Regions from separate parts of the Stutzerimonas sp. R40042 genome, predicted to be linked through region 2. Evidence: predicted binding sites of a transcription regulator. Region 2 holds the regulator's gene; each other region holds the start of a gene.
The links. Region 2 encodes FliA, which starts transcription of late flagellar genes. Its sites were predicted from a motif close to CTAAAGTTTNNNNNNNNNNNGCCGNTAA; they were not measured.

Region 1 (4,828 bases), 920 kb from region 2:
TTGGAGCTGGTGAAACCCAGCGGCAGGGAGATCGCGGCGAGCAGGATGACCAGCTGCCAGCCCCAGAAGGTGAACGCGGCCAGTTTCGGCGCGAACAGGGTGGTCTGGCAGGTGCGCTGGACCGAATAATAGGACGTCGCGAACAATGCACAGCCACCGAAGGCGAAGATCACCGCGTTGGTGTGCAATGGGCGCAGACGACCGAAACTGGTCCAAGGGAGGTCGAAGTTCAGGAAAGGCCAGGCCAATTGTGCTGCGATGAAAACGCCGAGCCCCATCCCGACGATTCCCCACACCACCGTCATGATGGCGAATTGGCGGACCACCTTGTAGCTGTAGGCGGTACTGGTTGCTGTGTTCATGTATGGGCTTCCATCCACGGGTAATGAGCAGTTTTTTCTTTCTAATAGAAAGCGGGGCAAGGATGGGGAAAGGGCAATCTGCCGGTATTGACGCGGGTCAATACACACAAAGTGACAAAGGGTATCTCGTCAGGTGGAACCGGCCGCAGGATGAAGCCTGGGTGAGCCTGATTCTGGCGCATGGCGCCGGGGCACCGATGGACAGTCCGTTCATGGAGGAAGTAGCCGTACGCCTTGCCGCACGCGGGGTTGCGGTATGCCGCTTCGAGTTCGCCTATATGGCCGCGCGGCGCCTGGGCGCGAGCAAAAGACCACCCAGCCCGCAGGCGCAGCTGCTGGCTCAGTGGCGGGAGGTCCATGCCGAGGTGCGACAGCAGGCCACAGGACTGCTGGTCATCGGTGGCAAGTCCATGGGCGGGCGAATGGCCAGCCTGCTGGCCGACGAGCTGGGTGTCGACGGTCTGGTGTGTCTGGGCTATCCGTTTTACCCGGCCGGAAAGCCGGAAAAAACGCGCACCGCCCACCTGGAGAAATTGCTCACGCCTACGTTGATCGTCCAGGGCGAGCGTGATGCGCTGGGTAACCGCGCGACAGTCGAGCAGTACCCGCTGTCAGCTGCCATCAGCTTGCACTGGCTGGCCGCCGCCGACCACGATCTCAAGCCGCTGAAGCGTTCCGGGCTGACGCATGATCAGCACATGGACGCCGCAGTCACGGCGGTGGCGACGTTTCTGCGAGGCTTGGCCTAGGCTTCAGGCCCGGTCGGCCGCCCAACTGGCTGACCGGGCGGGTTACCCGTTCAGCGGTTGAAGCGCTCGACCAGCGAATACTGGCCTTCGGCCGTTGCGGTCAGCGCTTCGCTGAGCAATGCCGAGCTGCGCGCGTCGCCGGACGTCTGATCGGCCAGGCGGGCGATGGTGCTGACGTTCTGGCTGATCTCCTCGGCCACTGCGCTCTGCTCTTCGGTGGCGGAGGCGATCTGGGTGGTCATGTCGATGATGTTGCCCATCGCCTCGTTGATTCCACTCAGGGCCTGGTCTGCCTGGATCATCTGCTCGACGCCACGGGCCGCATGCACACGGCCCTGCTCGGTCGTCGACACCGCATGCTGAGCTTGCGATTGCAGCTTCTCGATCAGCTGGTGGATTTCGCCGGTGGCTGCCGCGGTACGTTGCGCCAGCTGACGCACCTCATCGGCGACCACCGCGAAGCCGCGGCCGCTGTCACCGGCTCGTGCGGCCTCGATTGCAGCGTTGAGCGCGAGCAGGTTGGTCTGGTCGGCGATGCTCTTGATCACATCGACCACGCTGCCGATGGCCTCGCTGTCGCTTGCCAGCTGGTTGACCGACTCGCCGGCTTTGCTGACCGATTCCGATAGCTGCTGAATCGCCTTGCGGGTGTCTGCGGTGACTTCGCGCCCGTGAACGGTCAGCCGGCTGGCTTCACGCGTGGCGTCGGCTGCCAGCGCGACGTTGCTGGCCACTTCCTGCGTCGTTGCGGCCATCTCATTGATCGCCGTGGCCACCTGCTCGGTTTCCTGATGTTGCTGGGCCAAGCCGTTGGCGCAATTCTGCGCCAGGGAATCGGCCTGTTTGGCCTGTCCCTGCAGCTGCACCGCTGTGTCCTGCAGGCGGGTCAGGCAGGTCTTCAGGTGCGCCTGCTGGCTGAGCATCGCCATTTCCAGCTGGGCCTCGACGCCTCGGCTGTCGGTGTACATGCAGGCGATAAGCGGGTCGCTGGTGGTCTCTTGGGCAAGCTGCATCAGGCGCCGCAGACCGCGCTGTTGCCAATGCAGCCCGGCAAGCCCGAGCGGAACGGACAGCAGCGCGGCCGCGACGAATCCCATCGCGTGATCAAAGGAAGCGCCTACCAAAAAGCCGACCTGGCTGACGAGAATGAACGGCAGCCATTTCTTCAATACCGGAAGCCAATTATTGCGGCGGGGCACACCGCTCTTGCCCGCGTTCAGTCGAGCATATAGCGCTTCGGCCCGTTGGACCTGCTCGCGGCTCGGCTTGGTTCGCACGGATTCGTAGCCGGTTACCTGGCGTTGCTGATCCAGGATCGGCGTGACATAGGCGTTGACCCAGTAGTGATCACCGGTCTTGCGCCGGTTTTTCACGATCCCCATCCACGGCTTGCCCTGCTTGAGGGTCGCCCACATGTGTTCGAACACCGCGGGCGGCACATCGGGATGGCGCACCAGATTGTGTGGTGCTCGAATCAGTTCGTCGCGAGTGAAACCGCTGACTTCGGCGAAGATGTCGTTGCAGTAGGTTATCTGGCCTTTCAGGTCGGTGGTCGAGATGAGGCGCTGCTGATCGGGGAAGGCATACTCACGCTGGGTTACGGGCTGGTTGTTACGCATCTACTTTCACGCCTGGCATAGAAGTGTTCTCGGAATGGCACACCTGACCTTTATCGTTTTAATTCGGTCTCAGGCTGACCAATGGGTCGGCCGTAGCGTGGCGATCTTGAGCGGAAAGCTGATTCGAGGATCAGCTTTGTCGATACAGGCGACTGGCGGACGTCGGGGCTTAATCTTTCTGCAATGCTTTTTCGGCAATGTCGGTGCATGTCCGGACGCTGCTCTCGAGGGAGGCAGCGGCGACCAGTTCAGGGAGCCGGACCCGTGCATGGAGGCCCAGGCGGCTGGAGATTCGATGCCAAGGGAGTGGCTGACGCCGGTGCGAAAGGACTTCGCACCGGCGTTTTTTCTTTTTGCGCTCAGCTGCCGATCAGCTGGCGCAATACGTAGTGCAGGATGCCACCAGCCTTGAAGTACTGGACCTCGTTCAGCGTGTCGATCCGGCTTAGCACCTGGAACGAATCACGCGAGCCGTCAGCTCGCTCGACGTCTACGGTAAGCAGCTGGCGAGGCTTGATGTCCGCGCCGAGCCCTCGGATCGACAGCTTCTCCGTGCCATTGAGGCCCAGCGATTGGCGCGTCTGCTCGCCGACGAACTGCAATGCCAGCACGCCCATGCCGATGAGGTTGGAGCGGTGAATGCGCTCGAAGCTTTCGGCGATGACCGCCTTGACGCCGAGCAGGTTGGTGCCCTTGGCGGCCCAGTCACGGCTGGAGCCGGTGCCGTACTCCTTGCCGGCGATTACCACCAGCGGCACGCCTTCGGCCTGGTAGCGCATGGCGGCGTCGTAGATCGAGAGCTTTTCACCGCTCGGCTGATACAGCGTGTTGCCGCCTTCCTCGCCGCCGAGCATCTCGTTCTTGATACGGATATTGGCGAAGGTGCCGCGCATCATCACTTCATGATTGCCGCGGCGCGAGCCGTAGGAGTTGAAGTCATCCGGCGCCACGCCCAGCGATTGCAGATACAGGCCGGCTGGAGAGCTGGCCTTGATATTGCCTGCGGGTGAAATGTGGTCGGTGGTGATGGAATCGCCGAACAGGGCGAGTATTCGCGCGTTCTCGACATCCGCAGGCGGCGTCGGGGGCTGGCCGATATCTTTGAAGTAGGGCGGGTTCTGCACATAGCTGGAGCCGGCGTTCCACTGATAGGTGTCGCCGGCGCTGACCGGGATTTTCTGCCAGTGCTCGTCACCGCTGAATACGTCGGCATAGCGGCTGCGGAACATCTCGCCGTCGATGCGTGCCACCGCTTCGGCGATTTCGGTGCTGCTTGGCCAGATGTCCTTCAAATACACCGGCTGGTTCTGCCCGTCGTAGCCCAGCGGTTCGCGATCCATGTCGATTCGCGTGGTGCCGGCCAGGGCGAAGGCCACCACTAGCGGCGGCGAAGCCAGCCAGTTGGCTTTGACCAGCGGATGCACGCGGCCTTCGAAGTTGCGGTTGCCGGACAGCACCGACGACACGATCAGATCGTTGTCGGTGATCGCCTGGCCGATGGCGTCCGGCAGCGGCCCGGAGTTGCCGATGCAGGTGGTGCAGCCGTAGCCCACCAGGTTGAAGCCGAGCTGGTCCAGATAGCGGGTCAGCCCAGCCCGCTCGAGGTAGTCGGTGACCACCTTGGAGCCGGGCGCCAGTGAGGACTTGACCCAGGGTTGACGCTTGAGGCCGCGCTCCACTGCCTTCTTGGCGACCAGGCCGGCGGCCATCAGCACGTTCGGGTTCGAGGTATTGGTGCACGAGGTGATCGCTGCGATCACCACTGCACCATGCTTGAGCTGGAAGTCTTCGCCTGCGACCGGCACCGCGCTATCCGCCTGAGCCTGGCGCCCAGCGGTCTCCAGCAGCAGGTCGAAGTTGGCGCCGATGTCGCCGAGGGTGACCCGATCCTGCGGACGCTTGGGACCGGCCACCGAGGGGCGTACCTGGCTGAGATCGAGTTCCAGCGTGGCGGTGAACACCGGGTCCGGCGAGTCGCTGTCACGCCACATGCCTTGCGCTTTGCTGTAGGCCTCGACCAGCGCGATACGCTCTTCGTCGCGGCCGGTCAGACGCAGGTAATCGATGGTGATCTGATCGACCGGGAAGAAGCCGCAGG
Region 2 (4,828 bases):
GACTACCCGATGCAGTCCGCGCCGGCAGCGACCAAGCCCAATCCTGCGCTTGAAGCTGAGCTGCGCAAGACGCAATCGCGCCTGGCCAGTGCCCATGCCGAACTGAGCGCCGCGCCGCAGGCAAAGATGCAGGATCGTCAACTGCTTGACGAGAAGCCGGCCGCCGTGGCGCCGAGCGCTCAGCCCGAGCCGGCTGCCGCGCCGTCCGCCGCCGTCGATCCGCGCGCGATCGAGGCGATGTATTCTGAGCTGCACGGTCTGCGTGAGCTAATCGAGGTGCAGCTCGGCTCGATCGCCTGGGGGCAGGAGCAGAGCCGCCGTCCGCAGCAGGCCAGCCTCTGGCGTCGGCTGCAGCGCCTCGGCCTGCCGGCCGAACTGTCGCGCAGCCTGCTGGAAAAGGTCGCGACCATCAACGATCCGCGTCAGGCCTGGCGCATGGTGCTGGCCTATATGGCGCAGGCGATCAAGGTCAGCAAGCAGGAGCCGCTGGAAGAGGGCGGAGTGATTGCGCTGGTCGGCCCGGCCGGTGTTGGCAAGACCACCACCCTGGCCAAGCTCGCGGCCCGTTACGTACTCAAGTACGGCGCACAGAACATCGCCGTGGCGAGCATGGACAACTACCGGATCGGCGCGCAGGAGCAGCTCAAGACGCTTGGGCGTATCCTCGACGTACCGGTGCTGCAGATCGACCCGAGCCAGCCATTGAGCAAGACGCTGGCGCCGCTGGCCCGCAAGCGCGTGATCCTGATCGACACCGCCGGCCTGCCGGCCAGCGATCCGACCTTGCGCAAGCAGCTCGAAGCGCTGTCGGATCGCGGTGTGAAATCCAAGAACTATCTGGTGTTGGCGGCGACCAGCCAGAGTCAGGTACTCAAGGCGGCATGGCACAACTATCGTCGCTGCGGCCTGGCGGGTTGTATCCTGACCAAGCTGGACGAGGCAGGCAGCCTCGGCGATGTGCTCGGTCTCACGATCAGCCAGCATTTGCCGATAGCCTACCTCGCCGATGGCCCGCGGATTCCGGATGACCTGCATCTGCCCCGTAGCCACCAGCTGGTCAGCCGTGCGGTAAGCCTGCAATCAGGCGAGGAGCCGAGCGAAGAGGCCATGGCGGACATGTTCGCCGGGTTGTACAACGGCTCGTCACGGCGGGCCGGATGATCAAGCGAGTGCGGTACCAGAATGAACCAGATGCGTGCCATGCGGGCGCATCGCCGGCCGTATGGCCCCAGCAAGATATAGGCGTGTGAACATGGGTATGCATCCCGTACAGGTGATTGCGGTGACCGGCGGCAAGGGTGGCGTCGGCAAGACCAACGTGTCGGTCAATCTGGCGCTGGCGCTGGCCGATCTGGGCCGGCGTGTGGTGTTGCTCGACGCCGACCTGGGTCTGGCCAACGTCGACGTCCTGCTTGGCCTGACCAGCAAGCGAACCCTGGCCGATGTGATCGCCGGTGAGTGCGATCTGCGCGATGTGCTGATTCAGGGCCCCGGCGGTATCCGTATCGTGCCCGCGGCATCCGGGACGCAGAGCATGGTACAGCTGTCGTCCCTGCAGCATGCCGGTCTGATCCAGGCATTCAGTGAGCTGGGCGATGAGCTGGACGTGCTGATCATCGATACCGCGGCCGGTATTGGTGATTCGGTGGTCAGCTTCGTGCGTGCCGCGCAGGAAGTGCTGCTGGTCGTCACAGATGAACCCACGTCCATCACCGATGCCTATGCTCTGATCAAATTGCTCAACCGTGACTACGGCATCAGTCGTTTCCGGGTGTTGGCCAACATGGCGCATGCACCCCAGGAAGGTCGCAACCTGTTCGCCAAGCTGACCAAGGTCACCGAGCGTTTTCTCGATGTGGCGCTGCAGTATGTCGGCGCCGTGCCCTACGACGAGGCCGTACGCAAGGCGGTACAAAAGCAGCGTGCCGTCTATGAAGCCTATCCGCGCTCCAAATGCGCGCTGGCCTTCAAGGCCATTGCGCAGAAGATCGATACCTGGCCGTTGCCCGCTACCCCGCGCGGCCATCTCGAATTCTTCGTCGAGCGCCTCATCAGTCCCGCTTCAGAAAGCCACGAATGACAGGTGCCGGATCCGCTATGTATTACAGCAAGGCTCAGGCAAAGGATGCTCAATATCGCCTGATCGATCAGTACGCGCCGTTGGTCAAGCGTATCGCTTACCACCTTCTGGCGCGTCTGCCTGCGAGTGTGCAGGTGGACGACCTGATCCAGGCTGGAATGATCGGACTGCTGGAAGCAGCGAAGAAGTACGACGCCGGCAAGGGCGCCAGTTTTGAAACCTACGCCGGCATCCGCATCCGCGGCACCATGCTCGACGAGGTGCGCAAGGGCGATTGGGCGCCACGCTCGGTGCATCGCAACTCGCGCATGGTCAGCGAGGCGATCCGCGCCATCGAAGCGAAAACCGGTCGTGACGCTAAAGATCATGAAGTTGCGGCCGAACTTAAGCTTAGTCTCGATGAGTATTACAGCATCCTCGGCGATACCCTCGGCAGCCGACTGTTCAGCTTCGACGACCTGCTGCAGGAAGGCGAGCATGGCGAGCTGCAGGAGGATGCCGGCAGCACGCACCCCGAGCCTTTCCGCGATCTGGAGGACGAACGTTTCCAGTTGGCGCTGGCAGAAGCCATCGCCAACCTGCCGGAGCGCGAGAAGCTGGTGCTGTCGTTGTATTACGACGAAGAGCTGAACTTGAAGGAAATCGGTCAGGTGCTGGGAGTCAGCGAGTCGCGTGTGAGCCAGTTGCATAGCCAGTGTGCGGCGCGCCTGCGTGCGCGCCTCGGTGAATGGCGCGCCAATTGACGATTGTTTGCGGTATGACGTGCTCGGTTTGCTGAGGCATTTTGGGACTTACGGAGGTCGACTTGGACAAGAACATGAAAATCCTCATCGTCGATGACTTCTCGACGATGAGACGAATCATCAAGAACCTCTTGCGTGACCTGGGGTTCACCAACACCGCCGAAGCGGACGATGGCACCACCGCGCTGCCGATGCTCAAGAGCGGCAGCTTCGACTTTCTCGTCACCGACTGGAACATGCCGGGCATGAGCGGTATCGATCTGCTGCGTACCGTGCGTGCCGACGAGCGCCTCAAGCACCTGCCGGTGCTGATGGTCACTGCCGAAGCCAAGCGCGACCAGATCATCGAGGCGGCACAGGCCGGCGTAAACGGCTATGTGGTCAAGCCTTTCACTGCCCAGGTGCTCAAGGAGAAGATCGAGAAGATCTTCGAGCGCGTCAACGGCTGAAGCAGCAACGCCGCGAGGGCACTATGACGCAAGCAGATCAGAGCCTGGCAGAGTTCGAAGCGACTCTGAAGGCCAACGCCCCTAAGTTGATTGAAAGCCTGCAGCAGGGCCGCTTCGATGAAGCGACGCAGATGTTCAATGAACTCAGCCAGGCGCGTAATCACAGTCTCTATCAGGAAGTCGGCAAGCTCACCCGCGAGCTGCACAACGCCATCGTCAAACTCGAGATGGATACCTGTGCCACTGGCGGCGATCCGTCACCGATCACCGACGCGACCGATCGCCTGTCCTATGTGGTGGAGATGACCGAGAAGGCCGCCAACCGCACCATGGATCTGGTGGAGGAATCGGCGCCGCTGGTCAACTACGTTAGCTACGAGGCCCAGAGCCTGACGGCCGACTGGCAGCGATTCATGCGCCGCGAAATGGATGCTGAACAGTTCCGTGGGCTGGTCAAGCGCATCGACCAGTACCTCAAGCGCAGCATGAACGATGGTAGCCAGCTGTCGCAGAACCTCAGCGAAATCATGCTGGCCCAAGATTTCCAGGACCTGACCGGCCAGGTCATCAAGCGTGTCACCCGACTGATCACCGAGCTTGAAAGCAATCTGCTCAATCTCGTCCTGATGGCGGGGCAGGTCGACCGCGTGGCTGGCATCCAGCACGACCGTGATGCCATGCGCGCCGAGCAAGAGAAGAAAAAACAAGAAAAATCGCCTTCCAATGGTGAAGGTCCGCAGATGCATGCCGATATGCGTGAAGACGTCGTTTCCGGCCAGGACGATGTCGATGATCTGCTTTCAAGCCTGGGCTTTTAGGGGAAGTGAATATGAGCTTCGACGCCGATGAAGAAATTCTCCAGGACTTCCTGGTAGAGGCCGGCGAGATTCTCGAACTATTGTCCGAGCAACTCGTGGAGCTGGAAAGCAGCCCCGATGACATGGCGTTGCTCAATGCGATTTTTCGCGGGTTCCATACGGTCAAGGGCGGTGCGGGCTTTCTTCAGCTTCATGAGCTGGTGGAATGCTGCCACATTGCCGAAAACGTCTTCGACATCCTGCGCAAGGGTGAGCGTCGAGTCGATTCCGAACTGATGGACGTCGTTCTGCAGGCGCTCGACGCCGTGAACGCGATGTTCAGCCAGGTCCGTGAACGCGTCGAACCTACTCCTGCCTCGCCGGAACTGCTGGCCGCATTGGCCCGTCTGGCCGAGCCTGCATCCGACGACGAAGCACCTGCCGCCGCAGCGCCCCAGGCGATCGCCGAGCCTGTGAGCGAAGGCGCCGACAGCGATTTCGAGCAGCTGCTGGATGCGATCGAACCGCCCGCTGTCGAGCCGCTGGCATCCGCCGATACAGGCACCGTGGCTGACGAAATCACCGATGATGAGTTCGAGTCGTTGCTCGATCAGTTGCATGGCAAGGGCAAGTTCGAGCCGGCAACCACCGCAGCGACCACGCCGGCGGCTGCCGAGCCTGCGATTGCTAGTAGCGGGGCAGGCGCAAGCGACGAGATCACCGATGACGAGTTCGAAGCACTGCTCGATCAGCTGCACG
Region 3 (4,828 bases), 610 kb from region 2:
CAAGGAGAGCGAGTTCATCTTCGTGATCATGCCTGGCGGCGCGGATCGCGCGTTGGCAGCGAACGACTACAGCCATTTCGGCTTCGCGATGGCCAGTCGAGAGGAGGTCGATGCGGTCGCCGAGTTGGCGCGCGAGGACGGTTGCCTGATCTGGGAACCGCGCGACGAGCCGTATCCGGTGGGTTACTACTGCGGCGTGCGCGACCCTGCGGGCAACTATGTCGAATTCAGCTATGGGCAGCCGCTCGGGCCGGGTGCCGAAGCGTTGCCGGCACCCTGAAACGAACGGGCCACCCTGAGGTGGCCCGATGGGTTCAGAACGCCTTACCGGTCAGGTAGAAGTTCTGGTAGCAGAAGTTGGTCGCCTCGATGTATCCCTCGGCGCTACCGCAGTCGAAACGCTGACCCTTGAATTTGTAGGCCAGCACGCAACCATCCTGCGCCTGCTTCATCAGCGCATCGGTGATCTGGATCTCGCCGCCCTTGCCCGGTTCGGTCTGTTCGATCAGATCGAAGATGTCCGGCGTCAGGATGTAGCGACCAATGATCGCCAGGTTCGACGGAGCGTCCTCCGGCTTAGGCTTCTCCACCATGTGGCTGACGCGGAAGATATCGTCGCGGATCATTTCACCGGCGATCACGCCGTACTTGCTGGTTTCCTCCGGCGGTACTTCCTGGATCGCGACGATGGAACAGCGGAACTGGTTGTACAGCTTGACCATCTGCGCCAGTACTGGATCGCCGTCCAGGTTGATGCACAGGTCGTCCGCCAGCACCACGGCGAACGGCTCGTCACCGATCAGCGGGCGGCCGCTGAGGATGGCATGGCCCAGGCCTTTCATTTCCACCTGGCGGGTATAGGAAAAGCTGCACTCGTCGATCAGGCGCCGAATACCGACCAGGTATTTTTCCTTGTCGGTGTTGCGGATCTGATGTTCGAGCTCATAGCTGATATCGAAGTGGTCTTCCAGCGAGCGCTTGCCGCGTCCGGTAACCATGGCGATCTGCGTGAGCCCTGCAGCAAGCGCTTCCTCGACCCCGTACTGGATCAGAGGCTTGTTCACCACCGGCAGCATTTCCTTGGGCATGGCTTTGGTTGCAGGAAGAAAACGTGTGCCATATCCGGCAGCAGGAAAAAGGCATTTCTTGATCATGTGAGTCCTTGAAATAAAGGTTCCAGTCGATGCACTGCCATCGAGAACAGCAGCTGCCTTGCGGTGTCATCCGGCCATGCCGGCGTAGAGCCTACGACCATCGTTTTCTATCGGGGTTCGCAGCGAACTCGGTTGCTGATGCAGATAGTGTGCCTGCGCTACGCGGGGTCACTTCGCCGTCTCGGCGGCGGCCACGCTAATGGCGGTCTGACATTCTGTAAAGTCACCGGATAGTGTTTTTTCACGCCTCCTTCGCGCCCGTCGTCGCCGTCATACAACTCCTATATGCATAGCTGTCGCTCATTACACTTTTGTAGCAGTCATCAGCGTAACCAGGCCGTTCGACTTATGACCTGAGTCAGGGAAATGTGCAATTGCACCGTTGTCGGTCGGCCGTTTCGCTCGATCGTGCCGGAAAAGCAATACCATAGTCGCGCCCTGTAATGGCGCATAGCTATTACCCACCTCGGATCTTCAAGAATCCCGGTAAGTCGCCGATACGAGCTTCAGATTGCTCAGTTCGTTGCTGCGTCGTCGTGGGAAACCAATAAAACAATAGTGCAGTGGCAGTTACCTTCCGCGTGGCAGTAGTACTAAGGAAAACCATGAACAACTCCGCCCCTCGACAAATGTCCGTGCAGACAAAGATCAACCTGGCGCTGGTGCTGGTGCTGGTGGCAATCATGTCTGCCTCGCTGTTCTTCTCTGCCAGTACCGAAAAGCGCCTGGTGCTCCAGGTTGTCGAGCAGCAGACCAAGGATGCCGCCGACTCCTATTTCGATAGCATCAACACCATGATGCTCACCGGCACCATGGCGCAGCGTGAAGTGCTGCGGAACAAGATCCTCGCGCGTCCGGGTGTTATCGATGCGCGCATCATTCGCGGCGATGAGGTCACCAAGGTATTCGGGCCGGGATATGACCACCAGGCGCCTGTCGATGCCCTGGACCGCCGCGCCTTGGGCGGCGAGGAGATCATCGAGGTCAACGAGCAGAACGGCGGCCGTGTGCTGACGGTGATCAACCCGATCCTGGCGCACGCCGACTACCGGGGCACCAACTGCCTGACTTGCCACCAGGTCGGCGAGAACACGGTAATGGGCGCAGTGCGCATCAGCTACGACCTCAAGGCACTCGACCAGGAAGTGGATCGCAACATCATGATCAGCGGCGGGATTCAGCTGCTCCTGCTGTTCATCGGCGTGGTGGTGATGTGCCTGACCGTGCGCCACGTAATCATTCGCCGCATCACTGCCATGCGCCACACCATGAATACCATGGCCGAGGATGAAGACCTCAGCCGCAGCGTCGAAGTGGGTGCGAAGGACGAGATCGGCGCGATGGGCGATGCCTTCAACCGCATGATCGGCAAGTTCCGCCATAGCCTTGAGGCTGTCGCGGGCGTTACCCACCAGCTCAGCGATGTCTCCGGGCGGGTCTCCCATGTGGCAGAGAAAACCCTGGCCGCCGTCAACGAGCAGCGCAACGAAACCGACATGGTCGCCTCGGCGATGAATGAAATGAGCGCAACGGTTCAGGAGGTCGCGCGCAACGCCAGTCAGACTGCAAGCGCGTCCACCGGAGCGGATACCGAGTCCAAGGCCGGCGTGAAGGTGGCGACCGAAGCGCTCGACGGTATCGAAGTGCTGATCGCCGAGATCGAGAAGGCGGCTCAAGTAATCCAGCGCGTCGAGAGCGACAGCGCCAGCATCGACATGGTGCTCGGCGTGATTAACGGCATTGCCGAGCAGACCAACCTGCTGGCGCTGAACGCCGCAATCGAAGCTGCCCGCGCCGGCGAGCAGGGCCGTGGCTTTGCGGTGGTGGCTGACGAGGTGCGCACCCTCGCCTCGCGCACGCAGAAGTCTACCGAGGAAATCCAGGCGATGATCGAGCAGCTGCAAGGCGGCGTGCGCAATGCCGTACAGGCAATGAAGGAAGCGCAGCTGCGCGCGCGCTCCGGCTCGGAATGCGTCGAGAAGGCTGCACAGAGCCTGGGCGTGATCGCCGACGAAGTGGGCACCATCAACGAGATGAACACCCAGATCGCCACAGCCGCCGAACAACAGAGCGCTGTCGCCGAAGAGATCAATCGCAACATCACCACCATCAGCCGCATCGCCGACACCACGTCGGCCGACGCGACGCAGACCTCGGAGATCAGCGAAGAGCTGGTGCGCCTGGCCACCGAACTGAATCGTCTGGTCGGCCAGTTCAAGCTCTGAACACGAGCGCGAGGCCGACCATGGCCTCGCTCCCTTGGCGTCTGTTATTCCGGACCCGCCCAACGGCGCGGTCCGGGACGCTATTCTTGATCTGAGACAGTCGGCGCGCAGGCGCGAATCGTCCATAATCCGCGCCCATGATCTGCCTGAGCCGGACACACCCAAGGGTGACACCGCGTTCCGCACCGACTCCGAATTCAACCCTTAGGTGAAACGAACAATGGACCAACTGCCGAGCTTCAACCGGGCCCTGGTCGAGAAATACGACCGTCCCGGTCCGCGCTACACCTCCTACCCCACTGCCCCGCAGTTCCATCAGGCCTTCGCCGAGGACGACTACCGCGCTGCCGCTGCGCGCAGCAATCAGGCGCAGCCGCCCAAGCCGCTGTCGGTGTACATCCACATCCCGTTCTGCAAGAGCCTGTGCTACTACTGCGCCTGCAACAAGATCATCACCCACAAGACCGAGCGCGCCGTCGAGTACCTCGAGTACCTCAAGCGCGAGATCGCAATGCAGGGCGCGCTGTTCGACCGCTCACGCAAGCTGACGCAGCTGCACCTGGGCGGCGGCACACCGACCTATTTCACCAGCGAGCAGCTGGCCGACCTGATGGCGAGCCTGCATCAGGCGTTCAACATGGATGACAGCGACAGCCACGAGTTCTCCCTTGAGGTGGACCCGCGGACCGTCACCCCGGAGCAGATCCATGGCTTGCGCAAGCTCGGCTTCAACCGCCTGAGCTTCGGCGTGCAGGACTTCGACGAGCAGGTGCAGATCGCCGTCAACCGCATCCAGACTGAAGAGCAGACCCGCGAACTGGTTCAGGCCGCCCGTGACGCCCGCTTCAAGTCGGTCAGCGTCGACCTGATCTACGGCCTGCCGCTGCAGACCGTGGCCAGTTTCGATGCCACGCTGAGCAAGATCATCGACATCCGCCCGGACCGCATCGCCGCCTACAGCTACGCGCACCTGCCGGATCTGGTGCGCGCGCAGAAGCTGATTCGCCCCGAAGACATGCCGCCGCCCGAGCGCAAACTGGAACTGCTGGAGCTGACCATTCAGCGCCTGACCGCTGCTGGCTACGTCTACATCGGCATGGACCACTTCTCGCTACCCGAGGACGAGCTGACCCTGGCCCGCGCCAACGGCACGCTGCAGCGCAACTTCCAGGGCTACTCCACCCATGCCGACTGCGACCTGATCGGGCTGGGCATTTCCTCCATCGGCAAGGTCGCCGACAGCTACAGCCAGAACGTCAAGGAGCTCTCGCAGTACTACGCGCGACTGAACGACGGCATGCTGCCGGTGCACCGTGGTTACAAGCTGAGCGACGACGATCGGCTGCGCCGCGACGTGATCGTCTCGTTGATGTGCCATGGGCGTATCGATTACCGGCAGATCGAACAGAAGCACGGCATCGACTTCCGCAGCTATTTTGCCGACTCGCT

Region 1: OUY36_RS09685 (methyl-accepting chemotaxis protein) is a predicted target of FliA. The motif match lies at 2,814-2,841, and genes of this name have one in related genera.
Region 3: OUY36_RS11070 (methyl-accepting chemotaxis protein) is a predicted target of FliA. The motif match lies at 1,628-1,655, and genes of this name have one in related genera.

Annotation. Positions count from the first base shown of each region.
Region 1 is NZ_CP113258.1:2,016,175-2,021,002, forward strand. Features, by position in the region: gene ccoN (cytochrome-c oxidase, cbb3-type subunit I) at 1-362, opposite strand, end outside; gene OUY36_RS09680 (alpha/beta family hydrolase) at 425-1,111, shown strand; gene OUY36_RS09685 (methyl-accepting chemotaxis protein) at 1,162-2,730, opposite strand; gene acnA (aconitate hydratase AcnA) at 3,090-4,828, opposite strand, start outside.
Region 2 is NZ_CP113258.1:2,932,503-2,937,330, reverse strand. Features, by position in the region: gene flhF (flagellar biosynthesis protein FlhF) at 1-1,161, shown strand, start outside; gene fleN (flagellar synthesis regulator FleN) at 1,253-2,080, shown strand; gene fliA (RNA polymerase sigma factor FliA) at 2,098-2,823, shown strand; gene OUY36_RS13785 (chemotaxis response regulator CheY) at 2,898-3,272, shown strand; gene OUY36_RS13780 (protein phosphatase CheZ) at 3,296-4,090, shown strand; gene OUY36_RS13775 (chemotaxis protein CheA) at 4,102-4,828, shown strand, end outside.
Region 3 is NZ_CP113258.1:2,322,231-2,327,058, reverse strand. Features, by position in the region: gene OUY36_RS11080 (VOC family protein) at 1-280, shown strand, start outside; gene galU (UTP--glucose-1-phosphate uridylyltransferase GalU) at 315-1,154, opposite strand; gene OUY36_RS11070 (methyl-accepting chemotaxis protein) at 1,760-3,379, shown strand; gene hemN (oxygen-independent coproporphyrinogen III oxidase) at 3,600-4,828, shown strand, end outside.